3 regions of the Marinobacter antarcticus genome follow, and region 2 is predicted to be linked to each of the others. Evidence: predicted binding sites of a transcription regulator. Region 2 holds the regulator's gene; each other region holds the start of a gene.

Region 1 (9,747 bases), 280 kb from region 2:
CTCACCGAGGATTTACCGCTACCCGACGCCAATTGTGTCAACCATAGACCCAGCCGCTCGGAATCCATGGGCGCTGGTGTCCAGGGCGACATCTGTGCATTCTCAAGATAATGCCCCCAATATTGCCAGCACCAACTTGAGCATCCGACAATACCTGCGCCTGCATCACCATTCGCGATCCGCCGAAAAAGTTCCTTTACCAGTGCCAAGCCTGAAAGGCGTCGGAGCCAGAAATCTGCAAGCTCAGGAATGATCCAGGGGCGAGAAAGATCCTGTTTATCCCACCATTCACCGGCCTCCTGATCATCAAACAGAAGCGTATCCGGCGGTAAAATAATGGTCCAGCCTTCTTCATTCCCTCCATCCCGGGCAGGCCGAATACCCTCTGAAAAGCTGGAAAGCGCCTGCTGAACACCGGAAAACGGCGGAGCTATCAGGCAGACAACCTCACGTCTGAGCGCACCCTCGGAGCGGGCATCCTCCAGGCAGCGGTCGATAGCCATCGCCTGATCTGAAAAATCCGGCTCAGGGGCCAGCCGTCTCTGCTCGGTGGCAGATAACTCTGGCAGATCATCCATGCTTTCAAACGGCTCTTCCACCTGAGACACACCAGCGCGCAATTGTTTGAGCGCGTGTCCAAGAGCATCCTTCAGTGATCGTCGCACTGATGTCTGCGGCAATACCCACTGCTCGGCGGGTATCAGGCCGCCAGGAAGGCAAGGGTCATCTTTATTCTCGTTAGGTTTGTCCTTCAAAAAAACGGCTCCTGCATGGCCAAACGATTGGCCGGTATTCTTGTATTTACCAGATTCCGACCGACTCATGCCCGATTTACTCAGGTACCAGCCAGCCATGTTCGTGTGAAAGGCCTAGCGCCTGTTGTCCGGAAATCTGCTCAATCATGTCAGTAAGACGATCATCAAATCCCCACGGCGGATTGACCACCAGCATGCCCGAACCGGTCATACCACGCTCCGGAGGCGTTTTCAGATGGACTTCACTGCACCACACTTTGCGAACGGAGCTGTCTATAACAGCCTGTTTTAATGTCGCCTGCAAGCCGCTGGTAAGTACCGGATACCACACAAGATAAACCCCGTGGCGGCATTTCTGCCAAGCTTTTTGCAAGGTCTTTGCAACATCAAGGTACTCGGATTTGATCTCGTAGGAAGGATCAATCAGCACCATCAGCCTGGGTTGCGCGGGCGGAAGCTGCCTCAACAGCCCCTTCAAGCCGTCTTCGTGCATAACTCGCACCCTCTGCTCTGCGGCCCAACCGGCAAGCTGGCTACTTTCAGTGGGATGTAATTCAAACGCCGTCAACGAATCGCCCGGGCGCAAGAACTGGCGAAACCAGGCTGGAGAGCCGGGGTAAACCGTCAGCCGGCCCTCACCGGCGTTGAACCGTGACAACACCTCCATAACCGGCTGCCAGTCTTCGGAGTGTAAACCGCTCCGGCACGCCCAAAGCTTTTGCACGCCTGCATCCGCTTCCGCCGTTTTCCGGGCCCGTTCGCTCTCAAGATCGTAGATGGCACTGCCCGCGTGGGTGTCAAAGCAGGCAATGGCCGACGGCTTCGCCTGCATCATGGAAAGAGCAAGCGTTAACGCCGTGTGCTTCTGAACATCCGCAAAGTTCCCGGCGTGAAAGGCATGAAGGTAACTCAGCATAAATAGCTCCCTGTTAACAGGAGCTATTAAGCCCGAGCGCGTGCCGTCAGTGCAAGGGAACCTCTGAGCGACTCATTATTTTTTCTCTCCGGATCAAGAACGTGAAAGCCCTCTTGCGTTATGGCGTTCTAGTTAACATTATTACGAATGATAATACATATAATTCATATAAGTATTCATGGAGCCCGAAGCTGTCAATGAAAGTCATGTTTCAACCCGCCTCTCTGGCGCTGACTATCGCAGCCGCAATGAGCGCAGGCTGCGCTAATATCATTGTCACAGTGGCTGTAACCGCCCGGGAACAAACAATGAAGCGCTGATCTGCATTCCGGGGTTCAGGGGTGCCGGCCCGGCTGGTATCCTTGGCTATCCATTTCCCGGAGGACGGCAGTTTGCCCCAGCAACAGACACCTTTACAGAACGATAACTCTTCACAAGAGGACGCTCAGGCGACAACCGGCGCACTCGAACAGTCTGTTGACCGGCTCTACAGCCTGATTGCCAACGAGGAAGACGCCCGGGTCTGCAAGGACATACCAGCGGAAGCCTGCCAAGTAGTACCGCGCAACTTTTTCCTGATCCTTGCAGCCAACGTGCTGACCAAGCTGGGCGACCTTCTGATCAGCCCGAAAACGGTACTGGCATGGCTGATGAGTGCCATAGGCGCGCCTGCGCTGGTAGCCTGGCTCGTTCCCATCCGGGAATCCGGCTCCATGGTGCCCCAGATGATGATCGCGGCCTGGGTTCGTCGCAAACCTGTGCGTAAATGGTTCTGGACTCTCGGCAGCTTTGGTCAGGCGGCGAGCGTTGTGGCCATGGCCGCATGCGTCTGGTTTCTTGAAGGCTATACCGCCGGTGGCGGCATCATAGGTGCGCTGATCCTGTTTTCCCTGTCACGGGGCTTTTGCTCCGTGGCCATGAAAGACGTACAGGGCAAATGCGTTCCGAAAACCCGCCGAGGCAGGCTCTCAGGCCTTGCAACCACCATAGGTGGCACCGCCACCGTTATCCTGACGGCTTTGCTGTTCTGGGAGCGAGGCGACCCCACTCTTGCATTTTACAGCCTCCTGCTTCTGCTGGCAGCGGCACTCTGGGTTATTGCCGGGTTCCTGTTTGCGGGCGTGAAGGAACACGAAGGTGAAACCGGCGGGGGCGGCAACGCCATCACGGAAGCCTTCAAAAGCCTGTCGTTGCTGCGCGATGACGGGCCTTTTCGTAACTTCGTTATTACCCGCGCACTTCTGTTGTGCTCGGCTCTGGCCTCACCCTACTTTGTCGTACTGGCGCAGAAAGAGTCGGATACGGCCTTGATGCTTGGCGTGTTTCTTCTGGCGAGTAGTCTGGCCAGTTCCCTATCCGCCAGCTTCTGGGGCTGGATGGCCGATTCGTCCAGCCGCCGGGTAATGATTCGCGGCGCCGCCATCGCGAGCGCTGTGTGCCTGGCTGTTGGTCTTACTGCAATGTTTGCCGGTACGGGTGTGGGCAATGGCTGGTTTTATCCGCTGGCTTTCTTTGTTTTGAGCATTGCCCACGCGGGGGTAAGGCTGGGTCGGAAGACCTATCTGGTGGACATGGCGGGAGGCAACAAACGTACGGACTACACCGCCGTCAGCAACACGGTGATTGGCTTTTTACTGCTTGCCACGGGTGGTTTCACGGCGCTGATATCCCTGATATCAGACGCCGCTGTCATTCTGGTGCTCGGATTAATGGGGCTGGCCGGGACGTTCAGTGCGCTTCGGCTAAAAGAAGTAACCGACGACTGATTGGAAGGGTCTCAGCTTCAGACAGGTGCCCTGCCATCATTCAGTGCCAGGGCACCTTTCACAATGCGGTAGATGAGCCAGATCGAGATCCCCAGAAGAATGAACCATCCGACAATCAGAAAGGTGGTCACAGCGCCGATAACCGTCCATAAAAGCCCTACCCAGAAGGTGCGAATCTGCCAGCGGAAATGCGACTCCACCCAGGTATCGCGAACATCATCCAGTTTGACATAATTGATGATCACACCGACTAACCCGGTGATGCCTCCCAGAAAGAACGACAATCCCTGAAGGATATAGACCACCACGGCCAGGTTACGGGCGGGGTCAGAACGGCGTGACAACTCATTCGTCTCCGCGTCGGCAGGAATGAATTCCGAGTCAGCCAAGGCATATCTCCTTTCACAATATAATATGCCAGTTTAACACAGCCTCTGAAGCCATCCTCACTCATAAGGAGTCAGTGATTATCCGGACGGTATCCAAGCCGGAAGCCGCCCCAGTGCCGGCCATTCACGTAAATCGGAACAGACAGATCATGCATGACTTCGCCTGTGTCGCGACGGTAGGTTTGCAGAAGCATGCTCTCTTTGTGGCTACCACAACGAATACCCGTGCGATCATTAAACAGGCGTTTGCTTCGGCTACGTAAAAGATCGACCTCAGGGTCGCCGGTAGGTGCATGGGCGAAATCACGGTTATGGGTTGGTATATATCCGTCCGGCGCCGCAACAATCGCAAACACCAGAGCCGGGTGGGAGCCCTTAACCTGTTCCTGAACAACAGGCAGGCTTTTATCGGTAAAAGAATCGAAACTGCTTGAATACTTGGCAGGCTGAGTGCCTTGGATTGGCGTTCTCGTTTTGTCAAATAACTTACTTTCAGTCAGCTTACCATCGCGGATAGCCTGCTCAAACACCTGGCCGATCTGCTCTGCGCCAGCCCGCGCCTGGTCGTAGAAGAACCTGTGGTAACTGGAACCACTGTTCAGTGCAAACGCCGCGTTGGCGATTTCTGCGAGCTCCATAAGCGTGGCTGCCTGCTCCGCCAGTGAAGCAACACTGCTATCACTCTCGGAGATCTGATCCCTTACAGTTTCAATAGCCGAGAACACGTGAGTCAGGCTAACCTCGTTGTTCTGATCAATCTCCGCTATGCGCGCCACCTGTTGATGAACCCGATCCGACTGATCGCGTATCTGGTCGAGCCGCTCACCGACAGTCTCGACCGATGCAAGCCCACCCTCGACACTGCGGGCAAGGTCTTCAATTCGGGTCACGATCAACGCAGTATCTGAACGGATCTCCTGCAACGTTTCAGCGACCTCACCGGTGGCCTGAGCGGTGCGGCCTGCCAGCTGCCGGACTTCATCCGCAACCACCGCAAAGCCACGCCCCTGATCTCCTGCCCGGGCGGCTTCAATGGCGGCATTGAGCGCCAGCAGATTAGTCTGTTCCGCAATACCCTGAATGGTGCTGGTTACGCCCTGAATCTTGTTGGACTTTTCGTTAAGTTCCTGGATCAGGCGAAGATTTTCACCGGATTGCTGATGCACGACCCGGATGCTGTCGATTGCCGAGGTGAGGGCTTTTCGCCCTTCAGTGCTGGCCTGACTATTCTGCAGGGCCATGGTGGCCGCATCAGTAGCCTGCTGTGAAGATTCCCTTACGGTTTCGGTAATCTGCCCGGCATAGTCTGCCATCTGAGCAGTTTCCTGAACCTGGAGGTCAAGGCGCAACTTGAGCTGATCTGCAGCATAAGAAACCTCTGCAGCGGATATAGCACTCTTGTCGGCACTTCCGGAAAGCGTTTCCACCAGAGCGCGCCCTGCATTGGCATCGGCAAGTAACTGGCGGCACTGGGCCTGCAGCGGATGACCGTCGGCCAAGGTGCCATCATTCAGCGCCTTGAGACCCCGTTCAGTCGGCTCAAGCACGCGAACAACCAGAAAACCGCCTGCGGCCAAGAGGCCTGCCACGAGCCCAATCGATATCGACGCGATTTCAAGACCTAACAATGGCGCCACCACTGCACACACAACCGCAAGAATAACGGCAAGCGCCACCCCCCAAAGAACTGAAGCCCGATCCAATAACCCCATATCCACCTCGTATTTATCGTTGCTTCTGCAATCATTTTGTTATCAAAGGCCATTTCGGAGACTAAAGAGTTAATGTGAGTTAATAACTCATACTTTAGTGTATTTTTAATTCTTATCGGCGGGTAACGGCGTTTCTGAAATAAAAAACCGCAAACCCGACCCACTCTATTACCAAGTGGCCAGGTTTGCGGTCGCCTCATATCAATTGGAGAACTCCCTGCCTCTTACCAGTCCAGGCGAATATCCCAATGGTTTACCCTGCTCGCAGCCTCAAGCGGGGCAGCCTTTTCAGGATCCAACTCCCGGAATACGTTTTTGGCCGGGACAACGGTTGCGTCACGACCGTAAACGTAACTCTGCTCATCGACGATGATTTTATAAGCCTTGTTCAACGCCAGGGCTCTTTCTCGGCTCGGCGTAATCAGCGCGTAGACATCGGCGTTAAGAACCGCGGATTCCCTGACAGATCCATCCTCATTGAACCATCGCGCTTTCATCTCGGGATTCTCCCTGAATTCGTTGCCGCCGCCCACGCGTCCGAGATATTGCAGGATCTCGCCCTTTTTCTCGTCCATGTTCGGCGCGTCAGCCATGCCTTTCAGGTCAATGTAGCCCCACCCATTGGCGCCGGTCACCTTTCTTGGAAACGCAAAGGTCTGATCGATGGTGGTTCCGATTGTGCCATGGCAGCCCATGCAGAACATTTGTTCCTGGTAGGTTTGCTTCCTCAACTCCCCTTCACCATCTTCAATAAAACCAAGAACTTCCCATCCCATCCCGTTATTCAGACCCTTATCGCCGTGGTCTGAATAAACCGGCAGGTTGCCATCGATTTTCTCCTGGCGCTCATTGCCATAGAGGGACGCGAGTTCCGCCACAGAATAATGCTTTACCTTTTTCATATACCGAACTTCCTTCATCCGTTTTGAAGGAACAATTTCGTCACCATCAAAACCAACGTAACGAACGGTATGAATGAACTGGGTACCCTCCGGATAGGCCATTCGCTCCACTTTTTGACCAGACGCTGCACCAACATAGGAGGGCCTCGCTCCAATACTGACGACTTCAGAGAGGATGCCATCGTTGTTCAGATCCGCACATACTTTGTTCTCTTCTATCAGTGGTGTGGATATCTCCGGAAGATCTTTCATCGCCATTTCCAGTATGGCGAGATTGGTGAAATAAACGTCCTGTGAGAACCGACTGACATCATCACCACAGGATGCAGTCCGGAACCTTTCAGGAAGCCGGATGATTACATCATCAGTGGAACCATTGGTTGGCCAGAAGGTACTGGGAAGAGGCTTATAGTTGAATGCCACCCAGCCGCTGCCATCTTTTGCCAGGCCATAGTCGTCAAAGGCCGCAGCGCCATCCGCCAGATCCTCAATGGCAGGAACGGGGCCCGACCAGTTCTCATCGTCCTGCAGCCTTTCGATGAAATCACTGTAATTGTCGGTGCTGACGTAATCCTCAATCTCTCCGTCACTGATTCCAGCGACATCGTCGCGTCGATCAACGAACAGGTTGGACCAATGATTGTGAACACCAAGATCCGAGAAATTGTAGTCCCCCTGAAGAAAACCGTCCTCCATGCTGTTAGGACGCTTCGGATCCGAATACGTCTGATGGCAGGTGTAACAGGGATTGTTCACACCCTCGGTTTTGGTGTAGCACTGCGGTGGAATAACCGCTTCCCGGTTGTAGAGAGTATCCGCTGCAATTTCCGGGCGAGCAGGCTCATCGGTGTTCGATCCGTAGTCCTCGGGATCCACAACGGCGGGCATATCCTCCTCGCCGCAGCCGGTCATGAGGCCAGCCAACATGATTATGAGTGGATAGAAAACACGTTTCATGAGTTGCCCCATATCTAGACGCAAAAGAGGGAGGCCTTTCGGCCTCCCCTTAATTTCTCAATAACTGGTAACCGATCAGGCTTCCGGATCAAACAGCCAGAGCATATTGTTCTCATGCTCGCCGGAATCCTCGCCAATCAATACGCGACCGTCCCGGAGAACGAGCAGGTTGTCTGGTTCGGAAATGTTGTCGGCACTGCAGTTATTCAGCGTTGCGCTTGCGTCGTATGGGCCGCCCACGATCGCTGGCACCATTCGTGCGATATCGAAGGTGGAAGAAAGCGACATCTGATAAACCACGCCACAGTCACCGTTGGTGGCATCCAGCTGGATATTGCCCTGATCGTCGCCCATCGTGGCGTTGAAGTTGGACATCGCCATGTAAGCAAAGGGAACAGAGCCGTCACGGGCGCCTTCCAGGTTAATATTCACACCTTCCATCTTGCGGAACTCGGCCGTGGCTCCCAGAGCTGCAGCCGCTTTACGGGACTCCAGGAATGCGACCCGATCATCGCCGAAGGGGTTAACCCCAATCCCATTCTGTCCGTCCAGGTCCTGGTTCAGTTTTTCTTCCGCCCAGTTGTTAATCTCGGCGTCAGAGATGTAACTGGTGCTACCAGCGACATAATCAGTCTGGTCAATACCGTCGTACTCGGTCACCCAGGCATCGATGGTGGTGTTGTCGCCAGAGGCGAGTTCGACCCACTCAATATCGAACCCGGCGATAGCTGGGTCGCTGGAGGCGTCCTGAGTGACTTTGGCGGCAAACAGAGTGCCGGCGGTGAGATCACCCGCAGTATCAGCAACAAACTTGAAGAAAACTGTGCCAGTTCCGTCATCGCTCAGGTAAACGGTTTTCTCATCCGGCATAACGACGGCGTTCTCATGAGAAAAACGACCCAGTGCACGCATTTTCACCGGGACCGGGGTCGCCGATGTCGGATCTGTGATTTCAACGATATAGCCGTAGTCATAAGGGTTCGGATAAGTGCCTCCGAGGTAGTCCTGAAGAAGCTCATTGTCACTGATGTACGAATAGTTCGAGTTGTTCCAGTCGGCCGTGTTATCGAAATAGAGCTCTTCGGAGGTTAGCGGCGTGCCCCAGGGCGAGAGCGTTCCGAAACAGTTGACCCAGGTTCCGGATACCGGACTGAAATCAACCATCATTACGTCGTTGTCCACGACGTTCCAGTTGCCTGTGTCGTTTTTACGTATCTTCATTCGGCTCATACCACCTGGGCGGTCTTCCCAGTTGGTAAACAGATAGCCCTCTCCTGCACCTGTGCTAACAAAGGCGTTAAAGTCCGGATCATTAGACACTTTGAGAGTGCTCGATCCATCCATTGTGTTGATAGCACCCATGCCGCCAGTCGGCGCGCCAGCCCAGGCATCACCGTTCTGCGCCAGCACATCGTAGGAACCAACGGCTGTGCGGACCAGTTCCTTTTCGTCGCCATCGGCAGGCATGGCCAGCTCATTGAACCCCATATCCGAAGCCGAAAAATCAGCATCGCGAACCACGCCCACGGCCGCAGCAGAGAAAACTTTGCCGTCGACATCCTGGGCGGTGTTGCTGTCAGACGGATGCTGCACGTTGAAGAACAGATCGCCTTCCTCAGACAGGAAAAGGCCTGTCACCTCGGAACCAAGTGGCACGGTCGCCAACCGGGTCAACGCCTGAGTATCCGAATCGAATGTGCTTGCCTGAGTGGGCGAGCTATCATCGTTATCCGAGCAGCCAGCCACAAAAGCGGTGCCTGCAACAGCCAGCGCCAGCGCAGAAATCTTGAACAGATATTTTCCGTTTTTCTGATACATAGTCGTTACCCTACTTGGTCTCTGTCAGGTGTTATTGCTCTGAGACTCAGAGAGTGGACGAGTTATGTTTCACATAGATTAACCTACCGTTACCAGCCTGTGACGATTCCAAGACAGCCCGTCACTCAGACATACTCAAGGTTTGCACGCCGACCGAGTTAGTCGGCTCATCACCTCGGGAACTCAGTTTTAGGGTAGAGGCCGCTCCCTCCACCCTTCAGCACGGTCGAAAGACTACTTGGTCACTTCGTCGTAACCTTCCTCTACGGCATCGCCTGCGTCGTCCGCGGCTTCGCCCATTTTTTCTCCGGCGTTTTCGACGCCTTCTTTCATTTCGCCTATTACGCCTTCGTCCTGGCCGGTGGCTTCTTCATAGGTCTCTTCCACGGAATTGCCTGCGTCGTCCACGATTTCTTTAGCGTTGTCCGCGGCCTTATCAAAATCAGCCCCCTCATTATCTTCGGAGCTGCAAGCAGCAAGGCCCAAAGTCAAAAACATAAGAAGTGCGCTTAAAGTAAACTTGTTCATAACA
Region 2 (9,747 bases):
CATCCGCGACAATCTGGATCTCATGCCCAATGTGTATCGCATCACTCTAATGGGGGTAACGATAGCCGAAGCGGAAATACATCCCGACCGGGAACTGGCCATCGACCCCGGCCAGGTATTCGGAAAAATCGAAGGGATAGAAGGCAAGGATCCGGCCTTTGGCCTGGATGCGAGCTGGATTGAACCGGAGAAAAAAGATCAGGCTCAGACACTTGGCTATACCGTAGTTGATGCCAGCACGGTTGTCGCTACGCACCTGAACCAGGTTCTGCAAAAACATGCCCACGAACTGTTGGGGCACGAAGAAGTCCAGAAATGGCTGGATCAACTGGAAAAGGTCTCGCCCAAGCTGGCAGAAGAGCTGGTGCCGACTACGGTGTCCATCAGCCTTTTGTTGAAAGTGCTCCAGAACCTGCTCAAAGAAGAAGTTCCCATCCGGGATATGCGGTCCATTGCCGAATCCATCGTGAACGTGCATCCGAAGAGTCAGGATCCCAGGTTGCTGACGACGTTGGCACGTCAGGCTCTTCGTCGGATGATCGTTCAGAGCATCTGTGGCAATGATCAGGAGATACCAGTGATTACTCTGGATCCGGATCTGGAACAGTTATTGCTAAAGTCTGTTCAGCAGAGTCAACAATCTGGCGGCCAGGAAGATATAGGTATGGTTCTGGAGCCGAATATGGTGGAGAAGCTGCAGCGCTCTTTGCAAGACAGCGTTCAGCGCCAGGAAGTTCTGGGTAAGCCCGCCATCCTTTTGGTATCCGGCCCGCTGAGGCCGGTGCTTGCAAAGTTTGCCAGTTTCGGTGTGGAGCGGCTGCATGTGCTTTCGTACCAGGAAATACCGGATAACAAGCAGATTACGATCGTGGCGTCCGTGGGCCAGTAGGCATGCGGATGAAAGAACGGACAACGCCGATACAGCGTTGCCGGTGGAGGATGCAATAACATGAAAGTGAAACGTTTTTTTGCCAAGAGCATGGCCGAAGCACTGAAACAGATCAGTGAGCAGATGGGGCCAGATGCTGTCATCCTATCCAACCGGCGAGTAGATGGTGGCGTTGAAATTGTCTCTGCGCTGGATTACGACGAAAATATGGCGCGCCAGAGCCTTGGCGAAAAAGCCAGTGAGGCCACCAACGGAGCCCGACTTGCGGAAATGCAGGCCGAGCAGCACCGCCGGCTGGAAGATGAGCTGAGTCGCTCCCGCTCACGTATTCGCGATGTTCGCGAAAATCGAGCAGCGCGCAGTCAGGGCTATGCCGAAGCATCGTTTGCGGAGCTGCATGAAGCAGCGAGTGAAGGTTATGAGGAACCTGCCTCCGCAAGCGTCAGCAGCAATACCGACTATTCCGATGAGCTTGCCAGCATGCGTGCAGAAATCAGCTCTTTGCGGGATCTCATGAGTGGCCAGCGCAATGAGCCGGAAGAACCCGGCGTCAACGCGGTTCAGCAGCGGCTGGCAGAGCGGTTGCAGGAATTTGGCCTGAGCCCGGATCTGGCAGGCTCTCTCTCCCGTCGACACAAAAGCGGGAAGCTTGATGACGGCTGGAAGCGGGCCCTGAAAATGCTCGTTACCGGCGTGCGCACAGCGCGTCAGGAGTGGCTGGACGAGGGGGGGGTTTATGCACTGGTCGGCCCCACGGGCGCTGGCAAGACCACCACGATTGGCAAGCTGGCTGCCCGTTATGTGCTGAAGCACGGTGCCGATTCTTTGGCGCTGGTTACCACAGATCGCTATCGGGTTGCCGCGCATGAGCAGCTTTTCGTGTTTGGTCGCATTCTGAATGTGCCGGTCCGGGTGGTGGATGAAAGCCACACACTGGATGATATTCTTGATGAGCTGTCGGATCGCCATCTGGTGCTGATTGATACCGCGGGGCTGACCAGCTCCGAGAAGGGCTATCAGGAGCAACTGACAGAGCTGGCCCGCAGTCACCATAATGTGCGTACACACTTGGTTGTTTCCGCAACCAGCCAGCCGCGAATTATGAAATCCGTATGGCATTGCTATAAGATGGCAAATCTTTCGGGCTGCGTAATGACAAAAATTGACGAAGCCCTGACACTGGGCGAGTCTCTGGGATTTGTGATGGAAACCGGATTGCCGGTGGCCTACTACACAGATGGGCAAAAGATTCCTGGAGATCTGCATCATGCCGAAGCGGTTCCGCTAGTGCGCCTGGCTGTCGAGCGCCTTAAAACGCTTCAGCAACAGGCCGCTGCAGAGCGGTTACCTGACGCAGAGCGTCCGCGCGAAACGGCATGAGGCCCTGAAGATCTGAGCTGCATCCAGCTACGAACCATACCCGGCTAAACGTTGTGAGAGATAATAAACAGTATGAGCAAACCACATCCGGTACAGGTGATCGCAGTTTCCGGCGGTAAGGGCGGTGTCGGCAAGAGTAACGTGTCGGTCAATCTTGCCATCGCTCTGGCCCAGAAGGGCCGGCGTGTGGTTTTGCTTGATGCCGACCTTGGTCTGGGCAACATTGATGTGCTGCTTGGCATTACGGCAAATCGTACCTTGCAGGATGTGCTGGCGGGCGAGTGCGATCTTCGAGACGTTCTGGTTAACGGCCCGGGGGGTATCAAAATTGTTCCGGCATCTTCCGGCACGCAACGCATGACTCAGCTCAGCCCTATGGAACACGCAGGCCTGATCAACGCATTCAGCGAGCTGGGTGATCAGATGGATGTACTCATTGTGGACACTGCAGCGGGCATTTCCGAGGCGGTAGTGAGTTTTCTCCGGGCCTCCCAGGAGTTGCTGCTGGTCGTTTGCGATGAGCCGACATCCATCACTGACGCCTATGCTCTGATTAAGCTGATGAATCGTGACTACGGCACCAACCGCTTCCGGATTCTCGCCAATCAGGTGGGTACTGAGCAGGAAGGTCGTCATCTGTTTGAAAAACTGACCCGGGTCACCGAACGCTTTCTGGACGTGGCACTGCAATATGTAGGTATGGTGCCGTACGACGAAGCTGTGAAAAAAGCCGTTCAGCGTCAGAAAGCAGTGCTGGAAGCCTACCCTCGGGCCAAAGCCTCGCTTGCGATCAAGGCACTGGCTGAAAAAGTAGAGACTTGGCCGCTGCCTTCATCTCCCCGCGGGCATCTGGAGTTTTTTGTGGAGCGGCTCGTCGAAGTCTGAAACGGAACCCGTTAAACAATACCGGATACATGACATTGTCGAAAAATCTGGGAATCTATCACCAGGCTGGCGTAAAAAGTTCCTCGGAACTGATTGAGACGCACGCGCCTCTGGTCAAGAAAATTGCTCTTCATCTTTTGGCGCGGCTGCCAGCCTCCGTGCAACTGGATGACCTTATGCAGGCCGGCATGATTGGATTGCTGGAGGCTGCTCAACGCTATAGCTCAACCAAAGGCGCAACATTCGAGACCTATGCGGGGATACGCATTCGCGGTGCCATGGTGGATGAAATCCGCAAAGGCGACTGGGTGCCGCGCTCTGTTCACAGGAACGCCCGCCGGGTTGCTCAGGCTATCAAGGCTGTTGAAAATCGTATGGGGCGTGAAGCACAGGACGGTGAGGTTGCCGAAGAACTCGGCATGGAGCTTTCTCAATACCACGCCACTTTGTCGGATGCGAGCAGCGGGCGACTTTTTAGCCTTGATGAGCTCAATGAATCCGGAGAGCTGCCGATAGAAGAAACAGAGGCCAGCGATAATCCGCTGGACGGCCTGACTTCGGATTCCTTTCAGAGCAATCTGGCCGCTGCTATTGAACAGCTCCCTGAGCGGGAAAAACTGGTTCTGAGCCTGTATTACCAGGATGAACTGAACCTCAAAGAAATCGGTGCAGTGCTGGGCGTCAGCGAAAGCAGAGTCAGCCAGATTCACAGCCAGGCGGCGCTACGGCTTCGTGCCAGGCTCTCGGAATGGCGTAATGATGATGGCAGTTAGGCCCGTCTCAGGTTTCTGGATCGTACTGGAGTGTAGTATTTGGTAACCGATGCTTTACAACCGTGATAAAGATCAGACAATAAGTGGTTAAATCAGCGGCCGGCTACACTTTGAGCGCTAAGGTCAAACGAATTCCGGGTCTTACTAACTGGAGGTCCCTTTGGACAAGAACATGAAAATTCTCATTGTGGACGATTTTTCCACAATGCGGCGGATTATCAAAAACCTGCTCCGTGATCTGGGTTTCACCAACACTGATGAAGCGGATGACGGCAACACTGCTCTGCCCATGCTGAAAAGCGGCAAGTACGATTTCCTGGTAACTGACTGGAACATGCCCGGAATGTCCGGCTTTGATTTGCTCAAGGCGGTGCGGGCCGATGACAATCTGAAAACCCTCCCGGTTTTGATGGTTACTGCCGAAGCCAAGCGGGACCAGATTGTGGCAGCTGCTCAAGCCGGCGTGAATGGGTATGTGGTAAAGCCCTTCACCGCCGCCGTTCTCAAAGAAAAAATTGAGAAAATCTTTGAACGAATCCAGTAAACAGAGATTGGATGGGTCGTATGAGCGATAACGAACAGATCCACCAGGGTCTTGAGCCGGAAGTAACCGAAAAGCTCCGGCATCAGGCGGCAGAGCTCAGTCAATGCGTTGAAGGCGGAGATTATGTCCGCGCTATGGCTCTGATCAATGAACTGGGCGAGGTCCGGGATCAGAGTCTGTATCGGGAAGTGGGTCGGTTGACCCGAACGCTCCATGAATCAATCCGGAACTTTCAGATAGATCCGCGCAGTGCGGAACAGAAGGAAGTTCTGTCGATGATGACAGACGCCTCAGATCGGCTTGCGTACGTTGTTCAGATGACGGGCCAGGCTGCCAATCGCACCATGGATCTGGTTGAAGAAAGTATGCCGGTAGCCCATGCAATGCGCGCCGAAGCGTCCACTTTACGGGATGAATGGCAGCGTTTGCGCCGTCGTGAGATGCAACCTTCTGAGTTTCGTGAGCTGTACGGTCGGATCGATAACTTTTTTCTGAGCCTGACCCAGGACGCCGACACCATTTACAGCAGTCTTTCTGAAATCCTGTTGGCGCAGGATTTTCAGGACCTGACCGGCCAGGTGATTCAGCGCGTTACGACGCTGGTCAAAGACGTGGAGGAGCAGATGCTCAGCCTGGTAGTTATGGCCAGCCATGTTGACCAGCTCACCGGCACGGTGCATCAGATTGACGGCCAGGAAGTATCTGCCGAGCAGGGTGTGGGGCCTCAGATGAAGGCTGAAGAGCGTGAAGATGTAGTCTCGGGACAAAACGACGTAGATGACTTGTTGTCCAGTCTCGGTTTCTGAATATAAGAGGTTAACACATGGCGTTTGATGCCGATGATGAGATCCTTCAGGACTTCCTTGTAGAGGCTGGAGAGATTCTCGAAAAGTTGTCTGAGCAACTTGTCGATCTTGAGCAACATCCTGATGACAGCAATCTGCTCAACGCCATATTCCGTGGATTTCATACCATCAAGGGTGGTGCTGGCTTCCTGCAGCTGGATGCTCTGGTCAACTGCTGCCACTCCGCAGAAAACGTCTTCGACATCCTGCGCAACCATAAGCGGAAGGTGGATTCGGAGCTTATGGATGTTGTCCTGGAGGTTCTGGATCATGTTAATGCCATGTTTGAGCAGGTACGTAATCGCGAAGAGCTGACGCCCGCGCCTGGTGAGCTGATTGCCGCACTGGACGCTCTGGCCCTGCCTCAGGATGCCGCTGCGCAAGAGACCGCCGAACCCTCGGATGAGCCTTCAGAAGCCGGCCTGGACAACGGTGACATTACCGACGATGAGTTTGAAAAATTGCTTGATGCCCTGCATGCGGAAGCTCCCACCGCCGGGGCAGGCGATAGCCCGGCTCATGAGAAGCCAGCTGGCAAGAATGATGGTGCTGGCGATGATATCACCGATGATGAATTTGAAGCTTTGCTGGATGATCTGCACGGCAAAGGAAAATTTGCCGTGCAGGAGGTTCCGGGCGCAGGTTCCGGAACCACAGGTGCAGCTGACCCGGCAACGAGCAGCGATGGCGGGCTGATCAACGACGATGAATTTGAAAGACTGCTGGATGAACTGCACGGCAAGGGCGGTAGCCCGACAACCGGCGATTCCGGAAAAAAGGCAGCTGAACCTTCGCCGGCAAAAGCTCAGCCCATCAAACCCGTGCCTGAGAAACGCAAGGCTGATCCAAAACCGGCAGCCAAATTGTCTCCCGAAAAAGCTACTCCGGCTTCACCCGCAAGGGAGCAAGCTCCGGTGGCAGAAACCACCGTTCGCGTCGATACCAAGCGCCTGGACGACATCATGAACATGGTGGGCGAACTGGTACTGGTGCGTAACCGATTGCAGCGGCTGGGCTCCGCGAGCGAAGATGAGCACATGCATAAGGCCGTATCCAGCCTTGATGTCGTGACTACAGATCTTCAGGCAGCCGTTATGCAAACCCGGATGCAGCCGATCAAGAAAGTATTTGGCCGTTTCCCGCGTGTTGTTCGCGATCTTGCCCGGAGCATGAAAAAGGAAGTGAACCTGGTCATGCATGGTGAGGACACAGACCTCGACAAAAATCTCGTCGAAGCCCTTTCGGATCCACTTGTCCACCTGGTCCGGAACTCGGTCGATCACGGTATTGAAGCGCCGGACGTACGCGAAAAAGCCGGCAAGCCACGACAGGGTACAGTCACCCTGTCTGCAGAGCAGGAAGGGGACCATATTCTCCTGTCCATTGATGACGATGGCGCCGGTATGGATCCGGAAGTACTGCGCCGCAAAGCGATAGAGAAAGGAATTCATGATCAGGACGCTGCCGATCGCCTGACAGATTCAGAGTGTTTTAACCTGATCTTCGCCGCTGGTTTCTCCACCAAAGAGCAGATTTCTGACGTCTCTGGCCGGGGCGTGGGTATGGATGTGGTCAAAACCAAAATTGGTCAGCTCAACGGCCAGCTCAGCATTGTTTCAGAGTTGGGCAAGGGCTCGCGCATTATTATCAAAGTGCCTTTGACTCTGGCAATTATGCCTACGTTGATGATCAAGCTCGGAGACCAGTCTTTTGCGCTGCCGCTGGTTAATGTGGTTGAAATCTTTCACCTCGACCTGACCCGAACCAATATTGTGGATGGCCGCGAGTGCATTGTTGTTCGCGACAAGGTGTTCCCGCTGTTTCATATAAAGCGCTGGCTGGTTAAGGGTGCTGCAAACAAGCTCGATACTGAAAATGGGCATGTTGTGATCGTGGCCATGGGAACCCGGCAGGTCGGCTTTGTTGTTGATCAATTGGTCGGTCAGGAAGAGGTGGTTATCAAGCCTCTTGGGCGTGGACTTCAGGGTACACCGGGCATGGCGGGTGCAACGATTACCGGCGACGGTCGTATCGCGCTCATTCTTGATGTTCCCAGCTTGCTTCAGCGTTACAGCTGAGTGTTCGGTTGGGGCGAAGGGATTTTTGGTAGGAGAAACGGATGACAGTTTCTGTCCTGGTCGTTGACGATTCGGGGTTTTTCCGCAAACGGCTGACGGAGATACTGACTGCGTCCGGGCAGATCCGGGTGGTGGGTGTCGCTTCCAATGGCCGGGAAGGCGTTGAGCTTGCTGAATCACTGCGCCCGGATGTCATTACCATGGATTACGAAATGCCGATTATGGACGGTATTTCAGCCGTGCGCGAGATCATGAAGAGACACCCTGTGCCGGTCTTGATGTTTTCTTCTCTTACCTACGAAGGTGCCAGAATTACACTGGACGCACTCGAAGCCGGGGCAGTGGATTTTCTGCCTAAAAACTTCGAGGAAATTGCCCGGGATGGCAGCCAGCTGCAGAAAATTCTGATAGATCGTGTGCTTGATGTTGCTCGCAGCCGGCCGGCCAGTCGAACGCCGTCCGCTCCGCGACATGCTGCACCGCCTCCGCGCCCCGGTGCGGCCAAACCTTCTGTTTCTGGACGCCCTGTGGTATCCGGTCGCCAGGCTGCGCAGCCAGCGCAGGAGGAATCTCCCAGGCGTTCCACACGGAAAAGTCCGGCACGGCACTATGCCGTTGTCGGTATCGGTACCTCTACCGGTGGGCCGGTCGCACTCCAGCGTGTGTTGACGGCCTTGCCAGCGTCTTTTCCTTCGCCAATTGTACTGGTTCAACATATGCCTGCGAGTTTTACGCCGGCGTTTGCAGAGCGGCTTAACAAACTATGCAAGATAGAAGTTCGCCAGGCTGAGGACGGCGATATTCTTCGTCCCGGGCTGGCGTTGCTCGCACCTGGTGGCACACAGATGATGGTTGAAAACCGAAGTGGCCAGCCCCGGGTGCGCATTTTGCCGGGAGACGAGCGGCTGAATTACCGGCCTTGTGTAGACGTTACCTTTGGCTCTCTGGCCCGCGCATTTCCCGGAAAAACGCTGGGTGTGATCCTTACCGGAATGGGAGCAGACGGCAGGGAAGGTTGCCGCATGATGAAACAGAGCGGCTCGCAAATCTGGTCTCAGGATGAAAAATCATCGGTGATCTACGGCATGCCCATGGCCGTTGCCAAAGCAGACCTGAGCGATGAGGTTCTGTCTCTCGATGAAATAGCTCCCAGACTGGTTGAGGCTGTTTGCTGATGGATTTCCTCAGCCTGCTTGGCGTTATTCTGGCATTTGTGGCCATCCTCGGTGGCAACCTGCTTGAGGGCGGAGCCCTCAGTTCGCTCTTCAATGCCCCTGCGGCCGTTATCGTTATTGGTGGCACTCTGGCGGCGACCATTCTTCAGACCTCCTGGCCGATACTGAAACGGGCCTCTGCCCAGTTCCGATGGGTGTTTGTTCCTCCCTTTATCAGTATTGAAGATGGCATTGGCAAGGTGATTGACTGGAGCGTAAAAGCCCGCAAACAGGGGCTGCTCGGGCTTGAGGGGCTGGCTGAAAAAGAACCGGAAAATTTCGCCCGAAAAGGCCTGCAACTGTTGGTGGATGGGGCAGAAACAGAAACCATCCGCAGCATCATGGAAATTGATCTGGATTGTCGGGAGCAGCGGGATCTGGAGTCTTCCAGAGTGTTTGAAGCCATGGGTGGCTACTCACCGACGATTGGTATCATCGGTGCGGTCATGGGGCTGATTCAGGTAATGACCAACCTTGAAGACCCCCAGTCGCTCGGCAGCGGCATCGCCACAGCGTTTGTGGCAACCATCTACGGCGTAGCACTGGCAAACCTGCTGTTTTTCCCGGTTGCCAACAAACTGCGTGGGCTGGTTAAGGAGCGCTCCAGATACGAAGATATGATGATCGATGGCATTATCGCCATCGCGGAGGGTGAGAACCCTAAATCCATTGAATTGCGGCTGCGGGGCTTTCTGCAGTAAGCAAACCCGGTTCCTATTATGCGGCGTCGCAGGCAACCCCAGGACGATTTGCACAACAAAGAACGTTGGCTGATTTCCTATGCGGATTTCATAACCCTGCTGTTTGCTTTTTTTGTGGTGATGTACTCGGTGTCATCGGTAAATGAGGGCAAGTACAAGGTGCTTTCAGAAACGCTTACGGGCGTTTTCAACGCCCCTCAGCGATCCTTTCAGCCTATTGAAGTGGGTGACCAGCTCTCGCGTCCTGAAGTGGTTGTCTCGAAGGATGTGATTCCCCCGGTGGTAACCGAAGCCCCCCGGAATCCGGAACAGGATACCCGGGAACGTACTGAGGCCCTGCGTGCCATGGCTGATCAGCTGGCAATGGAATTTGATGATCTGATCAACCGCGGGGTCGTCACGCTTGAAACCAATGATCGCTGGCTGGCGCTCAACCTG
Region 3 (9,747 bases), on a different contig from region 2:
CTGGCTACTCCTTCAGCCCTCAGTTTATCCCACGCCACCCTAAACACACGGGCGTACAGCTCATCCTTTTGATAATAGTTATGATCCACCAGCCCCAGGTTGCCGTTCAGCAGGCTGAATGCGCCATCTGCCGCCATGTACTTGATGAGCCCTGATTCGATATCCAGAGTGGCTGACTTATTGAAGCGCTCACTGCTTATGAGATGTACCGTGGTCAATAGCTGCTTTTCATCGTGCTTGAGGTGCGTGCTCAAACGAGTCAGTGTATCGGTAGTCTCACCGATGTATGCCTGCTTACTCCCTCCATCACTCAGTATGTAAACGAGCGGCCAGTTGGTACCTGCGTAAGCATTATCTCGAATGTCCGCCAATGCTTTTTTTGAAAAGGGATATCGATTGACTTCAACCAGGTGGGGATCCGTCATAGCTCCGTATACTTTTTAGCAGTACCTCGAGCCTTTTCAACTGGATACTTTTTCTCATTTTTCTCTATTTTTTCCATTACGATCTGTTTGACGTCAAGGTCACAGGCATCGGCCATCAAAAACGCGAAAGCAAAGACATCTGCGAGTTCTTCTTTCACCTTTTCAATGTCTGCATCCTCCGCAGATTTCCACAAAAACGCTTCCAACAGTTCGCTGGACTCGATGCTCAGAGCCAGCGCGAGATCCTTCGGATTATGGAACTGCTTCCAATCTCTATCATCACGAAACTGGCGTAAACGGTTTATAACGTCATCCATAGTGCAACCCACAAATAGTTCTTTCAAATTAATCCGTGCAGTAAGAGCAATCGCAAGCTGTTACCAGTTCTTCTTTACTGGCAGCATACAAGAACACTAGCTTTGCGACCATTTCCCGTCAGGCCTTACCACATCAACCCCCTCCGAATTTACCTTTCTGGAAAGTGTGGCTTTTCTTCATAACAGCCCGCAAGCTAATAACTCGGTCAAAACAAGCGATCCACAAACTACTCAAAGCCCTACGACCTTCCTTCTATCAACAATGCCCCCACCGCGCACAATGAACTCATAGTGCGCAGTCTGAACAATTGAATGAATATTTTTCGGTGTGAAAAGGCCCCAGCAGATGGCTCCGGAATGTCGCACTGACCAGTATTGAAGTCCCTCAGATCCGGCGGCACGGAGCCTGGTTCCCAGCGCCCGAGCTGCCGTGTAGTCATCCGGATGATAAATCTCGTGCTCTGCTGCAAGCTCAGTGGCGTCGTGCATAACATCGCCGGAAAAGGTGCACGCGAGCCCCCTGAAAATCAGCCGATCAAACTTCAGGTCTTCAACATTTGCCAGATATTGGCCTTGGTGGTATTCCACCTCAGCCAGCGCTGTTTCGATGGTATCGGCAATGTAAAGCATCCCGAATTCCCCGCCGCTGAACCTGCTCCCGTCAGGAGCAACATGGGTAAAGGACGCAGCCGCGTAATGACAACCGGGAATACCCCACGGGATCTCGGCTAGATCGATGTAGTTGAGATTCCCCACATCCTGGATAGGACGGGGATTGCTCATGGTTTGGAGATCATAGAGATCCTGGAATTCATCCGGATCTGCCACATCATTGAAGATATCGATGGTGGGAAGCTTGGAGTTGATCAAGCGGAAGCCCTTGGTTTGCGACAGGCTGATAACCGGAAGGTTCAACTCCATCACCATAAACCGCTTCGCAGAGTATCAATGCGCCGGAACGTTTCATACAGTGCCGCAAAATCGCCACTTTCAATCACGTCGAGCGGAGCCCTGCCATGAAAATAGGGGTTATGGTTCCGCTTACGCATGAAACCATAAACGTTTTCCGGGTTCTCGAACACAATGCGCAACGCTTGGTGCATGTTCAACAGATAGCTGATACGTGTGAGCTGATCCCGATCCAGACGGGCACTTTCTGGATCATTTCGATACTTATAATAAGTGGCCCTTGGGAGTCTCAGAATCGCCTGCGCCTGCTCAGCGGTGCATCCCCATTTATCCAGGATATTGAAGGCGGCTTTAAGGCCGCTAACACTCATTCTACGGGCATCAGCCGGCGATTTTTGCGCTTTGCTTGCAGTCATCACTTGCCCTCCTTCGTAAACTGGACGCAACCCACCATTAAGTCTCAATATAGACTTATCTGTGGATTGTGTCCATATAACGACATCTGAGACAAAAGAGATTTAGCTTAGGGTTTTCTTCCCGACTATTCGTTCACTACCTTCGGACTGCTTTTGATACCGGTGCGCACTCGCCTCAATAGCCGACCTGTATCCGGCCGGAATATCCCCTGCCGCTCAAGAAACTGATCAATGATGTATTGGATGCGCTTCGCAAGGACACCTTGGACTGCGCCCAAGGCGCCGAGCAACAACAAGCCCGAATCAGTTAGCTGACGACTCAATCACATCAATTCCATACAGCGTGGTGGTTCCACTCACTTCGTTACCCACCACCAGCATCGGCTTGCTGTTAGGGCTGCTACCCGCCGGGATGAAGGCAAAGCCTTCGGGGCCCAGGTCACCGGCCATGCCGTTTTCCAGGTCGGTCTGGGATACTGAGAAGTCGCGGTTGTTGATGTACTGGACGAACTCGGGGTTCTGCGGGTTGGTCACGTTGTACACCATGATGCCGCCAGCGCGTTCCAGGCCGATGAAGACGAAGGTCTGGCCGTTGATGGTGCCGGTGGTGATGGCTTCAGGTTCCGGGCCTTTGTCGTCGGAGCGGTTATCGAAGCTGTTTTCGTCGTTGTTGCCGTTGAAGTTGTCCGGGATCAGGCTGGCGGTAATGCGTTCAAACTCGCTGCCGCTGTCGAACACGCGCTGGCCGTCGGCGCTCCAGATGCTGAAGGAGCGCGCGCCATAGCTGTAAAGGGTGTCGTATTCGCAGTTGTTTTCCACGTAGAACTTCACGTCGTCCACATCCACGTTGGTGTCGCTGTTCAGGTCACCCAGGTCGGCGGGCAGCTGTGACGGGTTGCAACCGTTGCTGATACCCATCGTAGAGGTGGTGTTCAGGCGGCCCAGGTTGGCGTCGTCCTGCAGGTTGGCAATGCCGGCCAAAGCGCCAGTCAGGGTCAGGTCGCCCATGCGGAATTCTTCGGTCCAGCCGTCGTAGTCCCGGGAATCGCCTTCGTTGGCGGTCAGGTAATAGGTTTTGCCGTTGTAGCCGTAGCTGGCAATGGAATCCGGCATGTACATGCCTTTCACCGGCCAGTTGCGAATGTTGATGCCGTCATCGTCGTTGCTGGCGTCCAGTTCGTTGCCGATGAGGCCGTGGTTCTTGAAGCGCAGCGGCACGATAGCGCTGATTTCACCGGCGGCGATGTCCAGTTCGGCCACGGCGTTGTTTTCCTGCAGGGTAACCCAGGCTTTGGTGTTGTCGATGGAGACGGCGATGTATTCCGGCTCCATGTCCTGCGCCAGGGTGGCATTAGGGCCAAACACGCGCAGCCCGGCGGCTTCCAGGTTTGCCTGGTCGGCGTTAAAGGCAGTGAAGCCTGCCGTGGTCACGGTGGCGGAGGCCACACCATTGGAGATATCAATGATGCTGACGGAGCCTTCCGGGTCGTTGGAATAATCGTCGCTGGGCTCGCCTTCGTTGGCTACCAGTACTTTCTGGCCGCCGCGGGTAAAGGTCACCATATCCGGCAGCGCACCAACCGTCACTTCCCCTACCTTATTCAGGTCGGTGGTGTTATAGAACACCACTTTTCCGTTGTCTTGCTTCACCGTAGCTTCAATGGCTACGGCTACAAGGTTGCCGTAGACTGCAACGCTGTTGGCTGATGCACCTTCCGCGCTGGCATCGATTGTGCTGAGCTTGGTGGGCATTTCCGGGTCATTGATATCCAGTACGTCCACGCTCGAATCGTTAGCGTTAATTACGAACAAACGCTGATTGATCGCGTCATGGGCAACAATTTCTGCAGCACTCTCGTCGAACGTGCCGCTGTTATATGTACCTAATACATTCAGTTCGATAAGAGTCTGGCTGATACCGGCTACGCCGTCAGTACCGTCAGTGCCGTCGTCTGTGCAGCCCGCAAGTGCGATGACTGAACCCGAAATGGCCAAAGCCAGAAGAGATTTTCGAAATTCCATGGTCGCCTCAGTATGTCTGATGTGTTTGTATTTCCGACACACCCTAAAGCGGCGCCATGACAGTTTGTGGGCAGTTTTAAGACAGTTTGACGTCAAGCGGGGAAATGACTTCAGCCCCGAATCGCCTCCAAAGCCACTCGCAGATTCTCCATCGTCCTCTCCACATTATTCAGCTTTTCCAGACCAAACAATCCTATGCGGAACGTGCGAAAGCCCTCTGGTTCATCGCACATCAGCGGCACGCCAGCTGCAGTTTGCAAGCCCTGCTCACGGAACAGGCTGGTGTTGTGCATATTAATGTCATCAGTATGCAAAACCACCACGCTGGGCGACTCAAAGCCGGGAGCGGCGACGCTTTTGAAGCCGGCGCTGTAAAACAGTTCGCGCACCTGTTGGCCAAGCTCAACCTGGCGCTGATAAAGCAGATCCGGACCAGTTTTCAGTGTCTCGAGCATGGCGTCGCGGAGGATAACCAGGGTATCGGTAGGCATGGTTGCGTGATATGCGTGGTTGCCGGACTCATAGGCCTGCATGATCTGGGACCATTTGCGCAAATCCGCCGCGAAGCTGCTGCTGGTGGTTTCCTCCATGCGTGCGATGGCACGCTCGTTCAATGTGATCAGCGCTGCGCAAGGTGAGGCACTCCAGCCTTTCTGGGGCGCGCTGATCAGAACGTCCACGCCGCACGCTTTGGTATTCACCCAGAGAGCACCGGAGGCTACGCAATCCAGCACGAACAGGCCGTTGACGTCCTTTACTGCGTTGCCAATGGTTTTTAGGTAGTCGTCCGGCAGCACGATGCCCGCTGCTGTTTCCACGTGGGGAACAAATACAACGGCGGGTTTTTCTGCTCTGATGCGCTCTGCCACAGTCTCGGCGGGAACCGGTGCGTAGGCCGCCTGAGGAGTATTGTCCAAAGCCCGGGCCTTGAGCACGGTAACTCTGTCGGTGATTCGGCCTGCTTCCAATATCTGCGACCAGCGGTAACTGAACCAGCCGTTGCGAACCACAAGGCAGTGTTCTCCGTTGGCAAATTGGCGGGCAACAGCTTCCATACCAAAACTGCCTCCACCAGGAACAATAACGGCGCCTTCGGCGTTATACACCTGCCGCAGTGTGGAAGAAATATCCCGCATTACCTGCTGGAAGGGAGCCGACATGTGGTTTAGCGAGCGGTCATTGAATACCACGGAGTATTCCAGCAACCCGTCGGGGTCAACAGAAGGAAACAATTTGGACATGGCTGGGAATTCCTTGCCTGGTGCAGCTTGTGGATGAGTCGTCTTTAGTGCCAGTCTAACAAATCTGGCGTTATGCGCTTTATTTCTCACGTTTACCGTACGCCCACTTGTGGAACCCGGCAAAAGCTTATAAGTTGATCAAAGCGGCCAAATTCCCGCTTTTCCTTTAATTATCAGAAACAACGCACTAGGTGAGCCTGTGAGAACGCTTTTCTCAGAGACCATTCCTTCCTACTATTTCAGTGCCCGCCACCAGGCAGGTGCTACCGGTGTGTTGCCCGCTTTTCTCTTTTATCGCTGAATCCGCTGCTGAAACGCCGGATTCGGCGTCTGAATCCTGAAATTCCGAGCTATTAATTTAATTTTCTGGAGATATCCATGGCTGATATGCCGGCAATATTGGTTGCTGAAGAAGATTTCAACCGTTTGACGACCCTGATCGAAAAACAGGGAGATTCTGATGTTGCGGACGGCCTGGATGATGAGCTGAGCAGGGCAACGCTCGTCCCACTCGCAGAAATGCCAGCGCACGTGGTGACAATGAATTCAAGTGTTTGCTTTAAGAATGAAGATAGCGGTCAGGAACAGGAACTGACGCTGGTGTATCCGCACGAAATGGGCACCGGAGAAGGTAAAATCTCTATTCTTGCGCCAGCAGGCTCTGCTCTGCTCGGGTTGTCGGTGGGTGATTCCATAGAGTGGCCGATCCGTGGCCGCAACAATATCCATCTTAAGATCATTAACGTCACCCGCAAAGGCTGACTGCTGGGAGGCGGTTACGGGGGCGGCCCGCAAAGGCCGGCCCGTCATCTGTCCTTTTTGGTCAAACGGAACTGCTCAATGGTTTCTCTGAGCGTTTCAGCCATCACAAGCAAGTCACCCGCAATGTCGGCCGTTTCCTGCGCATCTGCTGACGTCTGCTCTGCGGAACGGCTGATTTCAATCACGTTCTGATTAATCGCCTCTGACACATCGCTCTGCTCGTTCGCCGCGCTTTCCATCTCCTGATTGAGAGACGTAATTTCACGAACAGCGGAGGCAATGCTCTGCAATTCGGATTCTACTTTCAGGATGGCCTCTACCTGATGGCCCGCCATATCCGAGGCATGGCGCATCGTAGAAACGCAATCAACCACCTCGCTTTTAAGCCCGTTAATTGTCTTTCGGATTTCTTCCGTGGAAACCTGTGTCCGTGATGCCAGTGCACGAACCTCATCCGCAACCACAGAAAAGCCACGCCCCTGCTCTCCTGCTCTGGCAGCCTCAATGGCTGCATTCAGCGCTAGCAGGTTCGTCTGCTCGGCAATGTTGGAAATCTCTTCCAGCATGCTCGCCATCTGGCTGGTGCGCTGGTTCAGACCCTCAATTCGCCTGGCACCGCCCTGCACTTCCGTATTCAGTGCTTCAATACCTTCCACCGCGGCGCGGGCCCGGCGTTCGCCGCTATTGGCCAAATCCGCTGTCTCTGCCGATTTGCGAGTCGTGTGATTAGCGTTTTCGCGCACTTGAACGGCCGATGCTGCCATTTCGGTGGTTGCGCTGGCAACCTGATCCGTATTGTCCTTCTGTGCCATCACTTCATCACCGGTGGTTTCGGCTTTTGCTGCGATGCGGCGAGCAGCCTGTTCCACCTGTGCGGCGTTATCCATGACCGTATGCATACTTTCCCGGATTTTTGCCATCATGCGATTGAACGCCAGGGATACCGAACCAATTTCGTCGTTGCGGGAAACGTCCAGTTCAAGCGTGAGATCGGAGTTTCCGGAAATCTCATCCATACTGGCCTGGAGCCGTCGCAATCTGGAGAAAACCAGCCGATTCAAAGCCAGCGCGGTCAGGAAAAACACCACAATGAAGATAACGGCCTGAATACCACCGCTGGCCAACAGTTGCTGGTGCAGGCTGTCGTCAGCCTCGGCCAGTGAGTAATCCACACGGATCGCACCCAGTACATCACCTTCCCGGGCCTGGTGGCAGCCCAGGCAATTGACACCCTGATAGTTTTCCCGGGCAATGACCGGCTCAATCAGCGTATAAACGCGACCATCTTCGTTGCTTGAATAGTGTTCAATCCGTTCGCCCGCCAAAGCCTTTTTATCAGCAGGATCGCGCTTCTGTTCTGCCTTCGTGCCGCTGCCAAACATCCGATTCAACTGGTCACTGCGGATCACCCTTATATCCAGCACATCCTCAGGAGCCATGACTTTGTCCCGGAGCACCTCTCGGTTACTGATCGTGCCAGTTACCATCATGGTGTTCAGGCCATCAAAATAGGATTTGGCCAGACCATCCACATACTTGTGACTGAATGCCTCCATGTGATCACGCTGTGCATTCGCGCTATAGAGCACCGTGAAGACCAGAATCAGTGAAAATGCTGCTGCCAGAGCAGCGAGCAACAGAAAGCGGATGGAATAGTGTTTTTTCATAACAAGCCGGGGTTCCTCAGATGCTCTCTGTTGTTGACGGCAAAGCGGCAGCTAACTTTACAGACATACGTCAATTATTTACTGACGCAAGTCAGAATGACGCATTTCTATCATGTGGCCCGGAATATGCTTCATAACGTTTTAACGAGCATTTTCTGGCACGCCTGCTGCGAGCCAATGGAGGAAAACACGCCATGTCACTGCTGACATCCCTAATTCAGGCAAGTACCCGCTTCCAGCAAACTCTGGAAAAGCGACCGGCAGCGGGGGCAGAGGAGCAACGAGCCAGAGGCGCGAACAGCGCAGAGACAGTGCCACCTGCAAGCCCCGGCGACGACCGTTTCACTCCCTCAGGAGATTCCCTGAGTGATGCGAACCGATTGAAATCGCAGAAGTTGCCGCTAGCGGATTACAAACAAACCGTAGGGCAGGATCTTGCCTTTATAAGGGAGACACTGCGGCACAAACTTGCCGAATACAATCTGAGCCCGGCCACCGCAATAAGCGTCAATAAAAATGATAGCGGTAAGCTTGAGGCGGGCGGCAAACTGGCGGAAGAAACCCGCACCCGGATCGAAAATGACCTGAACGTGAACAAGAATTTCACGGATGCTTTCAGCCGGCTGAGCGTCAACGAACCGACACTGCATTTCATGGATAACGCCCTGAAACTCAACCAGGCCTACGGCGTGAATAATTCACTTCTGGACACACTGGTCAGTGAGAACCAGCAGTTCAACGGCTTGCAGGATCTCGTAAACCGCTACGACACCCTGCGCCGTTCGGCCCCGACTGATCAGATTGAAGCTGCGACGAATCGAGGCGCTTATGCCTTCAACCTGAACACCCGGGCCTGAGCACTACCCCTCAAAGGGAGTAGGATCACCCTTGCCAACCCTTGTAACAGCCGGCATATCGCCAGTGAAGTTGACCACTGTAGTCGGCTCCATTCCGCAAAAACCGCCATCAATAATCAGATCCAGCTCATGCTCCAGCGTATCCCGGATATCGTAGGGATCCGTCATGGGTTCGGACTCGCCCGGCAAAATCAGCGTGCTGCTCATGATCGGCTCGCCAAGCTCACCCAGCAGAGCCTGAACAATCGCGTTATCGGGAACCCGAACGCCAATAGTACGCCGCTTGGGATGCAACAACCGTCTAGGCACTTCGCTGGTCGCATCCAGAATGAACGTATAAGGCCCGGGCGTGAAGGTTTTCAACAACCGGTACTGAGTGTTATCCACCTTGGCATAAACACCGATGTCAGAGAGATCCCGACACACCAGCGTGAAGTTATGTTTGTCATCCAACCGGCGAATCCGCTTGATCTTGTCCGCCGCCGGTTTGTCACCCAAATGGCAGCCAAGGGCATAGCCTGAATCGGTGGGATACACCACAACACCGCCACTGCGAAGAATATCAACTGCCTGCTTGATCAACCGCTTTTGCGGGTTCTCAGGATGAATCTGAAAGAACTGACTCATGAATGCCCTCCACTCTGTTTTTGAGCGCCTGAAGCGGCCGGCTTCAGATCCGCCTTGGAACCGCCCATACAATTCGGTGACGCCGGCACCTCCTGCCCGGACGCCTCCCACTCTTGCGGAGAGTATAGATGCAAAGCCAGCGCATGCACGCCACCAGCCATATCCAGCTCCTCCGAAAGCACTTTATAAATAGCCTGATGCCGCTTCACCTTCATCTGCCCCGCAAAGGCCGGCGAAACCATCGTCACCTTGAAGTGCGTCTCTGAGTTTGGCGGCACACTGTGCTTGTGGCTTTCGTTTTCCACCTGAAGAATGCTGGCGTCAAACGCTTCCTTAAGTTTAGTTTCGATTGTGCTCTGGATTTTCATCGCTCATTGACTCCCACATCCGCTTTAACAATGGCAAACAGTCTACTACAGAAGAAGCGAGCCACCCGAACCTTGACACTCAACTACCAAACAGCCACATTCCCCTCCCACTTCAACCCAGACAAAACCATACCCA

What was found. The regulator FliA, encoded in region 2, starts transcription of late flagellar genes. The targets are predictions, from matches to a motif close to CTAAAGTTTNNNNNNNNNNNGCCGNTAA.
Positions count from the first base shown of each region.
Region 1: BUA49_RS07615 (methyl-accepting chemotaxis protein) is a predicted target of FliA. The motif match lies at 5,651-5,678, and genes of this name have one in related genera.
Region 3: BUA49_RS16320 (methyl-accepting chemotaxis protein) is a predicted target of FliA. The motif match lies at 7,793-7,820, and genes of this name have one in related genera.

Region 1 covers NZ_FRAQ01000001.1:1,605,573-1,615,319, reverse strand. Annotated here, with positions in the region: gene BUA49_RS07640 (hypothetical protein) at 1-755, opposite strand, end outside; gene BUA49_RS07635 (23S rRNA (adenine(2030)-N(6))-methyltransferase RlmJ) at 832-1,671, opposite strand; gene BUA49_RS18145 (hypothetical protein) at 1,869-1,991, shown strand; gene BUA49_RS07625 (MFS transporter) at 2,166-3,437, shown strand; gene BUA49_RS07620 (DUF4870 family protein) at 3,455-3,826, opposite strand; gene BUA49_RS07615 (methyl-accepting chemotaxis protein) at 3,898-5,538, opposite strand; gene BUA49_RS07610 (hypothetical protein) at 5,763-7,397, opposite strand; gene BUA49_RS07605 (alkaline phosphatase PhoX) at 7,473-9,215, opposite strand; gene BUA49_RS07600 (hypothetical protein) at 9,450-9,743, opposite strand.
Region 2 covers NZ_FRAQ01000001.1:1,888,529-1,898,275, forward strand. Annotated here, with positions in the region: gene flhA (flagellar biosynthesis protein FlhA) at 1-889, shown strand, start outside; gene flhF (flagellar biosynthesis protein FlhF) at 950-2,269, shown strand; gene BUA49_RS08870 (MinD/ParA family protein) at 2,342-3,154, shown strand; gene BUA49_RS08875 (RNA polymerase sigma factor FliA) at 3,184-3,927, shown strand; gene cheY (chemotaxis response regulator CheY) at 4,088-4,471, shown strand; gene BUA49_RS08885 (protein phosphatase CheZ) at 4,492-5,277, shown strand; gene BUA49_RS08890 (chemotaxis protein CheA) at 5,295-7,394, shown strand; gene BUA49_RS08895 (protein-glutamate methylesterase/protein-glutamine glutaminase) at 7,436-8,569, shown strand; gene BUA49_RS08900 (flagellar motor protein) at 8,569-9,309, shown strand; gene motD (flagellar motor protein MotD) at 9,328-9,747, shown strand, end outside.
Region 3 covers NZ_FRAQ01000004.1:217,500-227,246, reverse strand. Annotated here, with positions in the region: gene BUA49_RS16355 (DNA/RNA helicase domain-containing protein) at 1-425, opposite strand, end outside; gene BUA49_RS16350 (nucleotide pyrophosphohydrolase) at 422-742, opposite strand; gene BUA49_RS16345 (RES family NAD+ phosphorylase) at 974-1,663, opposite strand; gene BUA49_RS16340 (antitoxin Xre-like helix-turn-helix domain-containing protein) at 1,663-2,067, opposite strand; gene BUA49_RS16335 (choice-of-anchor I family protein) at 2,371-4,089, opposite strand; gene BUA49_RS16330 (aminotransferase class V-fold PLP-dependent enzyme) at 4,200-5,330, opposite strand; gene rnk (nucleoside diphosphate kinase regulator) at 5,709-6,092, shown strand; gene BUA49_RS16320 (methyl-accepting chemotaxis protein) at 6,137-7,759, opposite strand; gene BUA49_RS16315 (hypothetical protein) at 7,954-8,616, shown strand; gene BUA49_RS16310 (L-threonylcarbamoyladenylate synthase) at 8,620-9,243, opposite strand; gene BUA49_RS16305 (BolA family protein) at 9,240-9,611, opposite strand.